4 regions of the Bacillus sp. CGMCC 1.60114 genome follow, and region 3 is predicted to be linked to each of the others. Evidence: riboswitches for the same ligand, from Rfam matches in the RefSeq annotation. Region 3 holds a riboswitch; each other region holds the start of a gene.

Region 1 (3,136 bases), on a different contig from region 3:
ACATATTTCCTGTATAATACAACTTGAAGGAAAATCTATGATTAGACAAGAAGACACCGCTTTCAGTTTGCTCGCTGAAGGCGGTGTTTCTTTTTGTGCATCTTGATAAGAATATAGAGTTATAGGAATTAAAAATGTGCTAGAATACGAATTTATATTGTAATTTGAAAGGGTGTTTGTCCCAATTAACCATGTATGATGGGTAATTATTTTCTTTTTGTGTCGAAGTAGGTTTTTTTAATATCCTCATTAAGTCTAAAGGGATTTTTCGCGCTTTATAAACTCTTCTGTGCTAATTAACTCAGCATACACTTCATTTAAGGAAGCTAGAATTGTATTGTGAATATATACAGCTGGAATAGACACATTTTTAAAGATTAAGTCTTTCGTTGCACACGCATCGTGTATTACTGTACATGTAAAGCCAAAATCAAAGGCGGCTCGTACTGTAGCATCAATGCACATATGTGTCATCATACCGCATATAACGACTTGCTCGATTTGTAAATCTTGTAATTCCTGTAATAATGAAGTTTCTCGAAAGCTATTTGGATAATGCTTCAGTATGACTGTTTCGTGCTGCAAAGGACGAACATTCTCATGAATGTGTACGCCTTCTGTATTTGGAAGAAAAAATGTTGCATTTTCGCGAGTGGAAACATGTTGGATATGAAAAATAGGCTGATTTGTTTCACGGAAATGTTGAAGTATGCGTTTTGCATATTCGCACGCTTCGCTAGCATTGCGCAGTTCCATTTTTCCGTTTGGAAAATAATCATTTTGGATATCAACGAGTAAAAGAGCAGTTTTCATTTCAGTTACAGCCCCCAGTTTCGATTTTGTATTCGTTTAATTATTCCATTATTTTGGGGAGTTTTCCTTTTAGAAAAATGTGAGATAAAGAAATTTACATTAAATTAAAACTGAAAAGTTTAATTTTTTTGTTGACTCTTACTTTTCAGAGTTTTATAATGAAAACTAATTAAATGACAACTAAATCGATATGAATTCTTATCCAGAGAGGTGGAGGGACTGGCCCTATGATACCTCAGCAACGGATTCTTTTGAATACCGTGCTAATTCCAGCAAGCTTTTTGAAGCTTGAAAGATAAGAAGATGTGAGTGCGCATATTCAAATGCCCTTCTTCTTATGAAATTGGATAAGAAGAAGGGCATTTTTTATTTGCCTTAAGAATGACTTCAGGTTGTTACAGAGAATAGGAGGGAATAGGATGATTTCATTCGACAGAGTGAGTAAAGTGTATGAGTCGAGCGGTCAATCTGTACATGCGGTAGAAGATGTATCCTTAACGATTGAGCAAGGTGAAATTTTCGGTATTATCGGTTTTAGTGGCGCTGGGAAAAGTACACTATTACGTTTAGTCAATATGTTAGAGCATCCAACATCAGGTATTGTGTCCATTGATGGGAAAGACATTACATTGTTATCGACAAAAGAGTTACGACAGTTGCGTCAAAGGATTGGGATGATCTTTCAAAGCTTTAATTTGTTCAGTTCACGAACTGTGTATGGAAATATTGCTTATCCGCTCAAATTAGCGAAGTTACCAAAGAATGAAATTAAAAGGCGAGTAACAGAATTATTACAATTTGTCGGGTTAGAAGATAAGGCGAATTATTATCCAGAGCAATTATCTGGAGGACAGAAACAGCGCGTTGGCATCGCAAGAGCACTTGCTACATACCCAGATGTACTAATTTGTGATGAAGCTACATCAGCATTGGATCCAGAGACAACGTCAGAAATTTTAAATCTTTTAAAAAAGGTAAATAAAGAATATAAAGTTACGATTCTTCTCATTACACATGAGATGCAAGTTGTAAAAGAAATTTGCCACCGGGTTGCTGTTATGGAAAAGGGAAAGGTGATTGAAGAAGGCACGATTTTCGATGTGTTTACAAGCCCAAAAACAAAAACGACGCAAAACTTTGTAAGGTCTGTTATTAATGATCACTTACCAGAGAGCGTGATTGCTAAAATTCAAAGTGGAGGCCTCATTTATCGTATAACATTTACTGGTGAAGCAACAGGACAGCCGCTATTATCTTATATTGCCAAACATTATAACGTTGATGTAAATGTACTCTATGGAAATATTATTGAACTACAAGGCATTTTATTTGGAAATCTTCTCGTTGAATTACAAGGGGAGTCAAAAGAAATTCAGAAGGCAATTCATCATCTGCGCTTGCAAGTTCAGTTGAGGGAGGTTGAAAGTCATGCGAGTTGATTGGAGTACATTTTGGCCACGGATTGTAGATGCGACTGGAGATACGGTATTAATGGTTATTGCTACCCTTATATTCGCTACAATTCTTGGTATACCTCTAGGTTTACTTTTATATGTGACAAGAAAAGGTAATTTTTTAGAAAATAAACTGGTCTTTTCTATCCTTAATATTGTTATTAATACGATTCGTCCTATTCCGTTCATTATCTTTTTAGTAGCTCTTAGTCCTGTGACGCGTGCTGTTATTGGAACAACGATTGGAACGGCTGCTGCGATTTTTCCAATGACGCTCGTTGCTTCTATTGGAATTGCAAGGATGGTAGAAACAAATCTTGTTTCTGTTCCGAAAGGAGTTATTGAGGCAGCTCAAGCGATGGGGGCTTCTCCGCTAAGAATTGTTTTTGAGATTCTCGTTCCAGAAGCGTTAGCCCCATTAATTTTAGGGATTACGTTTATGACAGTTGCGTTAATCGAATTTTCAGCAGTTGCCGGTCTTGTTGGCGGTGGTGGTCTTGGCGACTTGTCGATGACATATGGTTATCAGCGTTTTGATACATCCGTGATGTTTGTAACAGTTGTATTATTAATTCTTCTTGTGCAAGTTGCACAAAACTTAGGAAACTATTTTGCGAAGAGATTTTTACGTAGATCATAAAACAGAATAAGAAAAGAGGGAAATGAAATGAAAAAATTATTAGCATTTGCATTGTCGGCGGTTGTGAGTGTATCGGTATTAAGTGGTTGTGGTAAGGATTCAAAAGAAGCAGCAGCGAAGGAAAAAGTCGTTCGCATTGGTGTAACAGGAACGGATGGAGAATCATGGAATATTCTCAAAAAGAAAGCTGAAAAAGAAGGAATTCAAATTAAGTTAGTTGAGTTTTCTG
Region 2 (3,136 bases), on a different contig from region 3:
AAAACAAAATAACGAATATTATATATAACTGTTGTGAAAATTATTCGTGAAAAGAAAGGATGTTTTTATGTTTAACCTTTCAAAACATCAAACTTCTATTAAAACTGAAATTATGGCTGGTATTATTACCTTCTTAACAATGGCATATATTATTGTCGTAAACCCAGTCATCCTTGGTGATGCAGGCGTTCCATTTGAACAAGCATTTACAGCGACAATCATTGCTGCTGTTGTCGGAACATTATTTATGGCATTCTTTGCAAATTTACCAATTGCACTTGCACCAGGAATGGGATTAAATGCTTATTTTGCTTACTCTGTTGTAAAAACTCATGAAGGTATGACATATGCAATTGCTTTCTCTGCTGTATTCGTAGCAGGTATAATTTTAATTTTGCTATCATTAACTTCTTTCCGTACAAAATTAATGGAAGCTATTCCTGAAAACTTAAAACATGCAATTACAGCTGGTATCGGTTTATTTATCGCATTTATCGGCTTACGTCTGACAGGCATCGTTGCGAAACATCCCTCAAATTTAGTTGGGCTTGGAGATCTTCACTCTCCGCCTGTTTTACTTGCATTGGCTGGACTTGGTATTACATTAGTACTTATGTCTTTAAACATAAATGGGGCATTATTTATCGGTATGTTATTAACAGGAATTATCGCATATTTTACTGGACAATTAACATTTTCAAACGGAATTACATCTCTGCCAGGTTTACCTGAAGGCGTGATTGTTTCCAATCCAATTACAGCATTTTCTGACGTTATTAACTATGGATTATACGGTGTTGTCTTCTCGCTCCTCCTTGTAACATTATTCGATACAACAGGTACATTACTTGGAGTTGCACAGCAAGGCGGGTTTATGAAAGATGGTAAACTTCCAAAATCCGGTCGTGCCCTTCTTTCAGATTCTATCTCAGCAACGATTGGCTCAATGTTCGGTACAACACCAACGACTGCTTATATCGAATCTTCTGCTGGTGTTGCTGCCGGTGGTCGTACAGGTTTAACAACACTAACTGTTGCGATATTATTTGCAGTAGCTGCATTCTTCGGCCCGCTTGTCGGCGCAGTATCTGGTGTTGCCGCAATTACAGCTCCATCATTAATTATTGTTGGTAGTTTAATGATGGGCGCAGTTCGTCATATTGATTGGGATGCATTTGATGAAGCTTTCCCAGCATTTTTAGTTATTTTAACCATGCCGCTTACATCAAGCATTGCAACAGGTATTGCGCTCGGCTTCATTTCATACCCGCTTATGAAAATGGCAAAAGGGCAATTCCGTGCAGTTCATCCGCTTTTATACGTATTCGGTATTTTATTCGCTTATCAGTTAGTATTCATACCACATTAAGCTTCCTCTTTATGAGGAAGTTTTTTTATAAAAAATGTTTGACACCTATATAGAAATGTGGAATAATTCGAACTAGTTAAATATTTGATGTCTTATCAAGAGCAGGTGGAGGGATGAGCCCTATGAAACCCGGCAACCGACCCATAATGGGCACGGTGCTAATTCTTACAACACATATGTGTTGAGAGATAAGAGAACGATGATAAGGCGTCTTTTCGATGAAAAGACGTTTTTTTATTTCCTCTCCCTCCCCGCTCTTGTATGTAAATCGGGGAGGGATTTTTCATGAAGAAATTATGTTCAATCTTATTAATTATTCTGCTATTCACATTAACAGCCTGTAAAAGTGAACAAGATGCTGTTTCTTCTCAAACTCAACAAACAGCTACAAAAGAAACAACTTCAAAACAAGAGAATTCACAAACGGAAATTCCAAAAAAAGTACAAAAACCTTTAAAAGTTGCTTTAATTATGCAAATGTCTATTGGCACTTTCTCTTCTCAATATATTGAAGGAGTAAAAAAACAAATTGAACAATTCGGCGGAAGCGTTCAAGTGTACAACTCCGATAACGATTTAGCAAAGATGGCTGCCAATTTAGATGCTGCTATTAACGCAAAAGTAGATGGAATTTTAATTGATCACGGGCGCTCTGAAGCATTAAAACAAGGTGTAGAAAAAGCATTACAAGCAAACATCCCCGTCGTAGCATTCGATAACGATTTACGTTTACCTGGTGTTACTGTTATTGATCAAGATGACTATAGCCTCGCATGGAAATCATTAAAAACATTAGCTGAAGATTTAAATGGAAAAGGAAACATTGCCGTTGTATGGGTTGGCGGATTTGCCCCTATGGAACACCGCAGCGTCATTATCGATGCCTTTTACAAACGTTACCCAAACATAAAAGAAGTAGCTCGCTTTGGTACAGCTAGTAACAATACCGCTCTAGATACGCAAGCACAAGTAGAAGCATTGCTGAAAAAATATCCAAAAAAAGGAGAATTAGATGCTATTTTTGCCGCTTGGGATGAATTTGCAAAAGGTGCAGTAAAAGCACTAGAACAAGCGGGCCGAACAGATATAAAAGTATACGGTATTGATTTAAGCAACGAAGATTTACAACTAATGCAAAAGCCAGCTTCTCCATGGGTCGCAACAGCTGCCACAGATCCAGCTGAAGTAGGAAAAGTACAAGTACGCTTCTTATACCAAAAGATTGCAGGAGAACATACGCCAGATATTTATTCATTAGAACCACATCTTGTAAAGAAAACGAATTTACCTACAGAAAGTGTAGCAATGGAACAGTTATCAAAATACATAAATGGCTGGGGCAACTCAAAAGATGCTTACTCACCTTGGATGAATAAATTAGAAAAGGAGAAAAAATAATGACATTTTCACTCCAAAACATTGCACATCATTATACAGATGTTCCGGTATTACAAGATGTTTCTATGACGATTAAAAAAGGACAAATACACGCGTTACTAGGAATGAATGGAGCAGGAAAAAGTACTTTATTAAAAATTGCAACCGGAGAAATCACTCCGGTTGCTGGAAAACTTCTCATCGATGAGAAAGTAGTCTCTTTTTCTTCACCACGAGACGCAAAAAAACATGGCATTGCTTTCGTAACACAAGAAGTTGATCACGGATTGGTTCCAAATTTGTCTGTACTAGAAAATGTACTCCTTGATTATTTAGCAATGCAAAACAAAACATTTTTTTCAAAATCAAAACTCGTACAGCTTGCAGAAC
Region 3 (3,136 bases):
AACTACTTTTTCATTTTTCTATAACGAGCTTAAGAACTGTTTTCTTCTCAGACTTAAGTCCTATTTCCTTTCAGACTCTTACTGTAATGAAATGCAGTGAAATTACTGCCCGCAAATAGCGAGATAAACAAAAAAGGATGCCTTCTACAAGACATCCTCTTTTTCTTACGCTGTTTTTACATATTCCTTTTTCTTGGCTACAGGTGAAAGACGCGGAAAATTAATTATAATTGAAATAATACCGCAAACTGCAACTAACATTGGATAAAATGAATACGGTAATAACTCAACTGGTGAAAGTGAAGCAAATCCTGCTGCTGTTAACATTTGCGCACCGTACGGGATTAACCCTTGCACGCTACAAGAAAATAAGTCTAACAAGCTCGCAGATTTTTTCGGATCAATATTGTATTGATCTGCAACATTCTTTGCCAGTGGACCTGTGAAAATAATAGAAATCGTATTATTTGCTGTGCACATATTTGTCATGCTTACAAGACCAGCGATTCCAAATTCAGCACCTTTTTTCGAGCGAATATTACGCGTTAGTACATTCATTAAATAATGAATACCGCCGTTATATTGAATAATTTCAACCATTCCACCGATTAAAATTGCTAATAATACCATCTCCATCATACCATTAATTCCTACTGTGACACTTTTAAAGAAACTTGCTAATGTGTAGCTGCCATCTAACATGCCAATGATACCAGCAAACACTGTTCCTCCAGTTAATACAACGAGTACGTTACATCCAAGCAGCGCTGTAATTAACACCCCTGCATACGGTAAAATTTTCACCCAGTTAAACGCATGTGCCGTCATATTTGTATGAGTTCCTAACGTAAGAACGATTAAAAGTATAGTCGTAATAATGGCAGCCGGTAAGACAATCAAGAAGTTTGTTTTAAATTTATCTTTCATTTCCGTTCCTTGTGTACGCACCGCAGCAATTGTCGTATCTGAAATAAAAGATAAATTGTCACCAAACATTGCTCCGCCAACAACTGTCGCCATAGCAAGTGCCATAGAAATATCAGTGTGCCCACTAATTCCCACTGCAATTGGCGCCAATGCCGCAATTGTACCCATTGACGTTCCCATCGCTAATGAAATAAACGCACCAATAATAAACAGTCCAGCAACTAATAAGCTTTGTGGAAAAATAGTAAGAGCTAAGTTTACTGTTGCTTCAACAGCGCCCATACCTTTTGCTGTTTCAGAAAATGCACCTGCTAATACAAAAATTAATACCATAATCATGATATCTGGATTGCCAGCCCCTTTAGCAAAACGTTCAACCTTTGTCGTAAAGTTCTCTTTTCTGTTCATTACTAATGCAACAGCAACTGCAATTAAAATAGCTACTACGATTGGTAACTTATAAAAATCCCCTGTAATGACACCAGAACCAATAAATAGTGCTAAAAATACACCAAGTGGCAATAGTGCCCATCCATTTCCTTTTGTTTGTTCCAAAGTAATATCCTCTCCTATTTCTAAATCTTTCCTTCACAAGAGCGAAAAAGACCTCTTCTAAAGAGAAGAGGTCTTATATATCATATAAGAAACACTCTTCTCATCTATCAAGCATATCGCTTGCTGGATTTGGCACAGCACTCTACATGAGTCCGCTGCCGAGGCATCTTAGGGCCAGTCCCTCCGCCTCTCTTGATAAGAAGGTTTCATATTATATTTTGTGTAAGTCAATCCTTTATTACTTTACTCGCTGCAAAAGAAAATGTCAAATATTATTTCTATCAAAATAGTTGGTATTTTTTGATATTTATGCGAAATTAGAAATAAATCACCCATTTCACACAATTAAAGACTATCTTTTATTTTCTGAATTTCTGTTTCTAAAATGGAAAACCATAAAAAATGTTCTTCTTCATTTTTTTTCATAAGCCACTTTGCTGTATCCCAGGCTAAATTATACTCTTCTTTTGAAATATTTCCGTTTGCATACGCATCTTCTAACTCATCTTCATCTAGTAAATACATATCACCATTTTGTAACAGCACAACATCTAAATATAAATCATCAAAATAAGGCATTCCTCTCGTATCAATTTTATACTCTTTTGAAACATCAATATAATATTGTACAAGCTCTTTTTTCTCATTTAACATAGCTGTAATCGCAAAATTTTTTCCATTTATAAAATACTGTACCCAAGTATAGCCGTTATTTGCAATACAAACCTTGCCATTACGATATTGCTTGTAGCTAGGCTCTTTCACTTGTTTTATATGTAGTATACCTAACATGCCATCTTGTACCTTTTTTACTGAATATGCTCTATCAATTAGCCGTTTCCATGATGATCCATCTCCATATTTTCGTTTCATTTGCAGCCACCTCTCTCATATAGAAAAACCCTCACGTTATACGTGAGGGTTTTATCGTAATTTAAGCTGCTTGCTTCTCTGAAATCTCTTTCAAATAAGCTTGTCCTTTTTCTGCGTCATATTGTCCTTCCCATTTAGACATAACAACTGCAGCTAATGAGTTACCTACTACGTTTACTGCTGTACGTGCCATATCTAAAACACGGTCAATACCAGCGATAAACGCTAAACCTTCAGATGGAATACCTACTGTATGAAGCGTTGCTAATAATACAACGAATGATACACCTGGTACACCGGCAATCCCTTTTGAAGTAACCATTAATACAAGAAGCAATGTAACCTGTTGTGTAATAGATAAATGAATACCATACATTTGCGCTAAGAAAATGGCCGCAATTGCTTGATATAATGTTGAACCATCTAAGTTAAATGAATAACCTGTTGGAATAACGAAAGATGTGATTGCTTTCGGACAACCGAAACGCTCCATCTTTTCCATAATCTTTGGTAGAACCGTCTCTGAGCTTGCTGTAGAATAAGCTAAAATAAGCTCGTCTTTTAAAATCTTAAAGAATTGAAAAATATTAATTCCAAATAACTTTGCCGTAAGACCTAATACAACAACAACGAAGAAAATCATTGCCCCATAAACAACAATAACTAATTTACCTAGTGGAACTAATGATGCTACACCAAACGAAGAAACCGTTACGCCAATTAACGCAAATACACCAAACGGCGCAAATTTCATTACTTGATTTGTCACCCAAAACATTGA
Region 4 (3,136 bases), on a different contig from region 3:
TGGTCACAAATTGGAGCAGAAGAGAATGCTTATTATGTTGTTGATGATACAGAAGTGGAACAAGCCAGTGCAGGATTAAATGCGACCGCTCGAGACATGGCAAGGTTCGGAAAAATGATTTTGGACAATGGAGTATATGATGGAAAACAAATTATTTCTTCTTCTATCATCGAAGAAATTAAGCATGTAAAAAAATATGAACTTCCAGTTCGAGATGGTGAAGAATATTCTTACCATAATCAATGGTGGATCCCACACAACGTAAATGGTGCATTCGAAGTACTTGGCAGTTATGGACAACGCTTATATATCGATCCAACTACAAATATGGTTATCGTTCACTTTTCATCAAATGCTAATCATAATCGAGAGATACAATCCCTATATGGAGATATGTATTTACAAATTGCGAAGTACTTACAGAAAAAATTTTAGAATTAGGCTTATTTTTATTACGAAAAGAACTGTCTTATGGCAGTTCTTTCTCTATAATCTTAATTACATTTTTCCATTGTTCTTCTGAAAAACATAAAGGTTTTAACTGAAATACCATCGAACACACATCTTCTATATAGCGGACATTTATTCGTAAAAATTCCCATCTGAGCATCTTAGGTATATACAAATCTGCAACCTGTTTATTTTGTTCTACTAAAATGTCTACTTCTCTCTCACAAATGCCCCTTATAAGATAATCTACCCGCACTTCTTGTTTGACTTTAGAAAATTGTTGGCTATACTCCTTTAACCTAAATAAACAAGAAAGATAAGAATAAAACAAATCATCTTCTCTTTTACATATACTCATAATTTTATAAATTCGTTCCCTATTCTTCATAATCTTGTTGCCTTCTCATATATCTTTTGCAGCCATTTCTCTCTTTTTTCTTGTTTACTGTTTTTTACAGATTGAAATACAGAACGCCTTATATTGCGTATCCCACAAAAGTACAATATTCCTTTCTTCATCACAATCCATTCCGCTGATCGGTATAAAAGAGCAGCGTACCATAAAGGAGAATCTAGCGTATAAATTACCCATGCTTGTTTTCCTGTAAGTAATCCTTTAGGCATTATCCCTTCATATTTGTAAGCAAAGCCTGAAACAAATACTCGGTCAATAAATCCCTTTAATATCGCCGGCATACTCCACCACCAAACTGGATAAATAAGAATGAAGTGATCTGCCTCTGTTACAAGTTTCCTATATTTCTCCGTTTCTTCCTCATGCACTAAATCTCTTCTCTTTTTTGTCTCATTAAAGGTTAGAACAGGATTAAATTGTTCCTTATACAAATCAAGAACAGTTACAGAGTGATTTGTTTTTTGCAATTCTTGTTCCACATATTTCAAAATAGCAGCGTTGAAACTAGACGGGTTTGGATGCGCGTATACAATCAATATGTTCATTGTAAGCAACACCTTTCCTTTAATTTCCTTTTGACTTTTAATGGATTCACATGCTATTCTAATACATGTCAGAGGGCAAGCCCCTTTGACAAAAACAATGACACCTATTCGGCAATGGTGTCTTTTTTATTTGTTAGCCGAGAACGCCCATCTTTCGGGGCACATTTAATTTTTGAACACTACACACTCAGCACCATTTCCTTGTAAAAAGACTGCATAGTACAGTCTTTTTATCTACATACCTCAAAAATAAGAGAATTTTCAAATAAATTATAACATAAAAAAAGAGAGATCAGCTCCCTCTTTTCTCTTTTACTATGTAGTAAATCCCCTTATCATCTATATATTGATGCGGCTCTGCTAAAGTAATTTTCCCATCCAGTTTTAACTCATCAAGTAACCGTAATAAATAAAATTGCTGAAGCATCTTTTTCGCAAATTTCCCTTTATGTTCAGAAGCAATATACTCTTGAATATCCAATAACGTAATCGGCGCTTCTTGTTCTTCCATATATTCGTAAATTGCACTTCGCAATGTAATATATTTCTCGATTGTCACAGCTATGTCCACTCCTTTCTTCTCGTTGTCCATCTTTCATTATCGGTTTTTTTGCAATAAAAAAACCTCTTCGATAAGAAGAAGCGGAACATATCTCTTCCTTCTTATCTTTCAGAACAAAACTGTTCTGCTGGAATTAGCACCTGCATTGCGGTTGCTGGGTTTCATCGGGCCAGTCCCTCCACCTCTCTGGATAAGAAAATATTCACTTTATCTCTTACTATAATCAATATAACTAAAAAAGTCAATTCTCATAAGAATTGTAAGGATTTATTTTTTTAGAAAACTATTATATTTTACTTCTCCTTGCTCATACTACAAATGTATAGACCAAAGGAGGTGCAATCATGAAAAAAAATGCACGCGGTCATGTTCAAGATTCTTGCCAAGCTTTACATGAAGCAAAAAACTGTTTACAAAACGCCTTGCAAACAGTAGAGAAATCAGATAATCGTCAACGTGTTGAACAATCTTTACAAGCTGTTCAACATGCGCTGCAACAATGCGATAGTACAGCGGAAATTTTATCTCAGGAATGACATAAAGTAAAACTTCCATCAGTGGTGATTTTTCTTCCTCTACCACTGATGGTATGAATTAAATTCTAATGCCTAAATAGTTAATTAGAAATGCATTTTGCTTACAAATAAAGTCTGTTAAAGAATATTGTTAATATATGATACCTGTCCAAATTCTTGGTATAGCCATTATAAGCTCGAACGAGTAAAAATGTACTAATTAAATTATAATGGTTTTACAGGTACACATATTTCGCAATTATCATTGTTAATCATATCAACAGTATATCTTTCTAAAATCGGTTTGTTGTCAATTTGATATCCACTGTTTTGTAAAGCTGGAAAAATTTCAATCCATGCTTTTTGAATATCTTCCGCTGTATGTTTGATTTTACAAACAACATATTTTCCACCAGTAAGTTCACTTTCGCAAATTGAATCATCTATTTGATAATCCTTTGAAATGACAATACAAGCATCATATCTACAGTTTTCTGGAAGTGTTGTTTCAGGGTTATCTTGTGGGATTCCGAGTATTATTGCCGATTTAATAAGATTTTTCTCCTTAGCCCATTTTTTTAACTTTTCCATTGCTTGAATGTTGGAAGAGCCATATGGACCAACTTGTCGCACATATGCAATGCGATAT

Evidence for each region. A riboswitch is a leader RNA that binds a small molecule or an ion and turns the genes downstream of it on or off. The one in region 3 is predicted to bind S-adenosylmethionine.
Region 1: it holds a riboswitch for S-adenosylmethionine, as region 3 does, so the genes downstream of both, ACFQZ1_RS02485 (methionine ABC transporter ATP-binding protein) here and ACFQZ1_RS06720 (Na+/H+ antiporter NhaC family protein) in region 3, are expected to answer to the same signal.
Region 2: it holds a riboswitch for S-adenosylmethionine, as region 3 does, so the genes downstream of both, ACFQZ1_RS25630 (sugar ABC transporter substrate-binding protein) here and ACFQZ1_RS06720 (Na+/H+ antiporter NhaC family protein) in region 3, are expected to answer to the same signal.
Region 4: it holds a riboswitch for S-adenosylmethionine, as region 3 does, so the genes downstream of both, ACFQZ1_RS15320 (hypothetical protein) here and ACFQZ1_RS06720 (Na+/H+ antiporter NhaC family protein) in region 3, are expected to answer to the same signal.

What each region holds. Positions count from the first base shown of each region.
Region 1 covers NZ_JBHTHG010000005.1:33,844-36,979, forward strand. The annotation lists gene ACFQZ1_RS02480 (cysteine hydrolase family protein) at 256-813, opposite strand; SAM riboswitch class I at 1,009-1,115, shown strand; gene ACFQZ1_RS02485 (methionine ABC transporter ATP-binding protein) at 1,233-2,252, shown strand; gene ACFQZ1_RS02490 (methionine ABC transporter permease) at 2,242-2,907, shown strand; gene ACFQZ1_RS02495 (MetQ/NlpA family ABC transporter substrate-binding protein) at 2,935-3,136, shown strand, end outside.
Region 2 covers NZ_JBHTHG010000119.1:25,343-28,478, reverse strand. The annotation lists gene ACFQZ1_RS25635 (NCS2 family permease) at 68-1,369, shown strand; SAM riboswitch class I at 1,459-1,564, shown strand; gene ACFQZ1_RS25630 (sugar ABC transporter substrate-binding protein) at 1,655-2,767, shown strand; gene ACFQZ1_RS25625 (sugar ABC transporter ATP-binding protein) at 2,764-3,136, shown strand, end outside.
Region 3 covers NZ_JBHTHG010000012.1:139,687-142,822, forward strand. The annotation lists gene ACFQZ1_RS06720 (Na+/H+ antiporter NhaC family protein) at 166-1,482, opposite strand; SAM riboswitch class I at 1,580-1,684, opposite strand; gene ACFQZ1_RS06725 (ribonuclease FAU-1 family protein) at 1,828-2,355, opposite strand; gene gltP (glutamate/aspartate:proton symporter GltP) at 2,417-3,136, opposite strand, start outside.
Region 4 covers NZ_JBHTHG010000107.1:48,294-51,429, forward strand. The annotation lists gene ACFQZ1_RS15305 (serine hydrolase domain-containing protein) at 1-435, shown strand, start outside; gene ACFQZ1_RS15310 (group-specific protein) at 470-838, opposite strand; gene ACFQZ1_RS15315 (NAD(P)H-dependent oxidoreductase) at 835-1,410, opposite strand; gene ACFQZ1_RS15320 (hypothetical protein) at 1,703-2,002, opposite strand; SAM riboswitch class I at 2,071-2,169, opposite strand; gene ACFQZ1_RS15325 (hypothetical protein) at 2,317-2,508, shown strand; gene ACFQZ1_RS15330 (AraC family transcriptional regulator) at 2,713-3,136, opposite strand, start outside.